DNA from 2 places in the Clostridium sp. C1 genome. Region 2 is predicted to be linked to the other one. Evidence: predicted binding sites of a transcription regulator. Region 2 holds the regulator's gene; the other holds the start of a gene.

Region 1 (2,416 bases), 1.5 Mb from region 2:
CAGGTTTAGCAGCTTTATTATTAACATTATTATGCTGCTGGTTATTGAAAAAGAAAGTTTCACCTATCGTTATTATCATCGCATTATTTGCTGTTGGTATTCTTGCACGTTTAGCTAGAATTATGTAAAATAATGAAGAATGATGAAAAGCTCAGCTTTCATGCTGAGCTTTTCATAAATAGTAGGAGGGAAACAATGGTACAGTCTTTAAATGCCAAAGTTGATTTAACAATTAAGGCAACATCTTATTTAGGAATGGCTAATTATGGTCAGGTGATGATTGGAGATCATGCTTTTGAATTTTATAATGAAAGAAATGTAAGAGATTATATCCAGATTCCATGGGAAGAAGTTGATTATGTGATGGCTTCTGTCATATTGAAAGGGAAATGGATTCCACGTTTTGCCATCTATACAAAACAAAACGGTTATTTTACTTTTTCAACACGTGATAATAAAGCGACTTTAAGAGCCATTAATCAATATATACCAGGGGAAAGAATGGTGCGTTCTTTAAGCTTTTTTCAGGTTCTTAAGCGTGGATTAAGCAATCTTTTTCATAGAAAGTCAAAATAGATGATTTGGAAAGGTCAATCATCTTTTTTTATTTTTTAAAAGAATTGTTGTTTTTCTAAAATCAGTAAGGATTGAAAGCTATGTGGAAAATATTGACATTGAAAACCTAATTGTTGGCATTGTTTGGCTATTTGTTTAGCAGTTTTTCCAGTATCACAGATAAAATATAGAAGTTTATCATGAGGTAAATAAGGAATTTGACTTTTTAAATCATCCCCAGGAATATTGATAGCATTTTTTAAATGAAGTTGACGAAAAGAAAATTCATCACGTAAATCAATAATGAGAGTTTGTGGATTATAGATATGTTGAAGGATATCATCATACATAAAATCACCACTATTAATATATGTCAATATAATGTGTTGGTGAAACTGTTTTTATAGAATGAGTCAATAAATGACGATTATATGAAGATTATTTTGAGTTCACGTAAAATATAAAAACAGCTTTTTCTATTTTTACAAAAAATGACAATTCTTATTGCTTTAACAATTATAAAAGCAATTGAAAATCAGTTATAAGAATGTTATAATTTGCACATGGAGGGTTGAGAAAAATGGACAAAAAAACAATTAAAGATATTGAAGTCACTGGAAAAACTGTCTTAGTTCGTGTTGACTTCAACGTACCTAGAAACAAAGAAACAGGAGAAATTACAAATGACAACAGAATTGTTGCCGCATTACCTACTTTAAAATATTTGTTAGAACAAAAACCAAAAGCTATCGTATTGTTCTCACATTTAGGTAAAGTAAAAACTGAAGAAGATAAAGCTAAAAATGATTTATCTGTTGTAGCTCCTAGATTATCTGAATTATTAGGAGTAGATGTGAAATTTGTAAACTGTACAAGAGGACCTGAACTTGAAAATGCTGTTAAAGAAGCTAATAATGCTCAAGTCATTTTAGTACAAAATACACGTTATGAAAAAGGTGAAAGCAAAAATGATCCTGAATTAGGTAAATATTGGGCATCACTTGGAGATGTATTCGTTGAAGATGCATTCGGTTCAGTACATAGAGCACATGCTTCTACTGCTGGAATTCCTGCTCATTTACCATCTGCTGCTGGATTCTTAGTTGAAAAAGAAATTGCTTATATTGGAAAAGCTGTAAGTGATCCAGAAAGACCAATGGTTGCTATTTTAGGTGGAGCTAAAGTTTCTGATAAGATTTTAGTTATTGAAAACTTATTAAAGATTGCTGATAAAGTTATCGTTGGTGGAGGTATGACTTATACTTTCATGAAAGCTATGGGACATGAAATTGGTAATTCTTTAGTTGAAGATGATCGTATTGATGTTGCTAAAGAAATTATTGAAAAAGGTGGAGATAAATTAATCTTACCTGTTGATTCAGTAATCAATAATGCATTTGCTGCTGAAGGTGATATTAAAGTATGTGGTGAAGATATTCCAGAAGGATACATGGGATTAGATATTGGACCTAAATCAGTTGAAAATATCAAAGCTGCTTTAGAAGGAGCTAAAACTGTTGTATGGAATGGTCCAATGGGTGTATTTGAAATGGAACCATTCGCTAAAGGAACTATCGCAGTATGCGAAGCTTTAGCAAACTTACCAGATGCTAATACAATTATCGGTGGTGGAGATAGTGCTGCTGCTGTTATGCAACTTGGATATGCTGATAAAGTTTCTCATATCTCAACTGGTGGAGGAGCTTCATTAGAATATATGGAAGGTAAAGTATTACCTGGTATTGCTGCAATTGATGATAAATAATAAGGGGATTATAAAAATGAGAAAACCAATTATCGTAGGAAACTGGAAAATGAATAAAACAATTGCTCAAACAAAAGAATTTGTTGAAGCAGTTGA
Region 2 (2,416 bases):
AACGTGAATTATTATGTAATGTGGTCGCATCACAAATTGATACACATCGTTTATTTGGTGGTGTTGTTCCTGAAATTGCTAGTCGTATGCATGTAGAATGTGTGTCTACGGTTTTAAAGACAGCTCTCAATGAGGCAAAAATCAATATGCAGGATATTGATGCGATTGCTGTTACAAAAGGACCCGGTCTTGTTGGTTCATTGCATGTTGGGATGCAGGCAGCAAAGACATTGGCTTTAGCTTATCATAAACCTTTGATTGGAGTTCATCATATTGCTGGGCATATTTATGCTAATGAGCTTGTAGAGGATATCCAATATCCATGTCTGTGTTTAGTTGTCAGTGGGGGGCATAGTGAACTTGTTTATATGAAACATGAATTTTCATTTGAAGTCATTGGACAAACTTTAGACGATGCGATTGGTGAAGCTTATGATAAGGTAGGACGTGTATTGCATTTGCCTTATCCTGGTGGGCCAGTCATTGATCGCATGGCGAAAGAAGGAAAGCATAGCTATCAATTGCCACTTCCAATGAATGATGACAGCTATCATTTTTCTTTTAGTGGTTTAAAATCAGCTGTGATTAATCTTTGTCATAATGCTTCTCAAAGAGGAGAAGACATTGTTCCAGAAGATTTAGCATGTTCATTTCAAGAGGTGGCAGTAGATGTTCTTGTATCGAAAACACTGAAAGCAGCAAAGGATTATCAAGTCAAAGAAATTATTGTTGCTGGAGGTGTCAGTGCCAATCAGGGATTAAGAGAAGCACTGACAAAACGTAGTGATATTCCAGTATTATTTCCACCTATGCGTTATTGTACAGATAACGCTGCCATGATTGCTTCAGCAGCCCGTATTATGTATGAACATCAGCAATTTTCATCGCTTGATTTGATGGTGAAACCATCATATGATTTAGAAATGGAAAGTCTTGGTGAATAATCATGGAAAAAAAACAACATAAAATATCAAAAGCAACGATGTCCCGTTTCCCTGTTTATTTAAAAGCTTTACGCAATATGCAACATGAAGGAAAGAATAATTTTTTATCTAGTGAATTATCTGAAGCAACGGGAATTTTAGATACAACGATTCGTCGTGATTTCAGTTTTTTAACAAGTAAAGAAGCTTTAGGAAAACGCGGAATAGGTTATGATACAAAAGATATTATTAATATTTTAAATAATGTTTTAGGTTTAGGTTTGGATGAATCTATTATTTTAATTGGTGTGGGTAATTTAGGAAGTGCTATTTTAAAATATAACCGTTGGCAATATACAGTAGGAAAGATTGTCTGTGGTTATGATTTAGATCAAAATAAAGTTGGAGAACGTTTTGGTGTTAAACTTTATCATATTGATGATTTAGAAAAAACATTTCCTGATGGATGTAAAATTGCCATTTTAGCAATCAGTGAAAATGTTCAGGAAACAGTTGATCGTTTGATGGATTTAGGTATTAAAGGTATCGTTGATTTTACGCATACACATTTTACAGTCAGAGATGATGTTGTCGTACAAACAGTTGATGTTGTTGTGGCTATTCAGGAACTGGTTTTAAAAATGCATGTGAATGATGAATAAAGTGTTGAAATTTTATTGAAAAAATGTTAATAATAAATATACAGGTAATGATTTGAGAACATATCATTCATAAGTTTTAGAGCGACTTTTGGACGGTGAAAGCAAAAGAAATGGGAATGATATGGAACACTCAATGAACCGGATAGGAGAAATAAAAGTAGACTATCCCGCTTAGAGGCGTTATTTAAAAAGGGTGTATTTGTTAAGAATACAAATAAGGATGGTACCGCGATATAGTCGTTCCTTTTGAGGAACGACTTTTTTAATAAGAAGGAGGAGAGAGTTATGTTTGAATTTATGACAGTCAGAGAATTATATGAAATGATTTTATCTGGGGAAGAATTTGAAACGGAGAGTATCGAATATGTTGAATTAGATGGTTGGGTACGTACAAATCGTGATAATGGAAAAGTTGGTTTTATTGCTTTAAATGATGGAACTTACTTTAGAAACTGTCAAATTGTTTATTTACAGGACACTTTAACAAACTATGATGAAGTGAAACATATCAGTACAGGAAGTGCAATTCGTGTTTTAGGAAAATTAAAATTAACACCACAGGCTAAGCAGCCTTTTGAAATAGAAGCAACACAAGTTGTTGTAGAAGGGGCTTGTGATGATGATTTCCCTTTACAAAAGAAAAGACATTCTTTTGAATATATGCGTGAAATTCCACATCTTCGTCCACGAGCTAATACTTTTTATGCTATTTTTAGATTAAGAAGTGTTTTATCAATGGCAATTCATGAATTTTTCCAGTCACAGGGATTTGTCTATGTGCATACACCTATTATTACAAGTAATGATGGTGAAGGTGCTGGTGAAATGTTT

The links. Region 2 encodes Rex, which represses fermentation and respiration genes when NADH is low (regulators of the CRP and FNR family bind a similar motif). Its sites were predicted from a motif close to ATTGTTAANNNNTTAACAAT; they were not measured.
Region 1: the regulator Rex is predicted to act here: its motif matches at 1,053-1,072, upstream of KEC48_RS14100 (phosphoglycerate kinase).

What each region holds. Positions count from the first base shown of each region.
Region 1 covers NZ_CP073631.1:2,639,041-2,641,456, forward strand. Annotated here, with positions in the region: gene KEC48_RS14085 (PTS system mannose/fructose/sorbose family transporter subunit IID) at 1-128, shown strand, start outside; gene KEC48_RS14090 (DUF956 family protein) at 196-576, shown strand; gene KEC48_RS14095 (rhodanese-like domain-containing protein) at 612-905, opposite strand; gene KEC48_RS14100 (phosphoglycerate kinase) at 1,136-2,320, shown strand; gene tpiA (triose-phosphate isomerase) at 2,337-2,416, shown strand, end outside.
Region 2 covers NZ_CP073631.1:1,118,620-1,121,035, reverse strand. Annotated here, with positions in the region: gene tsaD (tRNA (adenosine(37)-N6)-threonylcarbamoyltransferase complex transferase subunit TsaD) at 1-944, shown strand, start outside; gene KEC48_RS06125 (redox-sensing transcriptional repressor Rex) at 947-1,585, shown strand; T-box leader at 1,624-1,833, shown strand; gene asnS (asparagine--tRNA ligase) at 1,907-2,416, shown strand, end outside.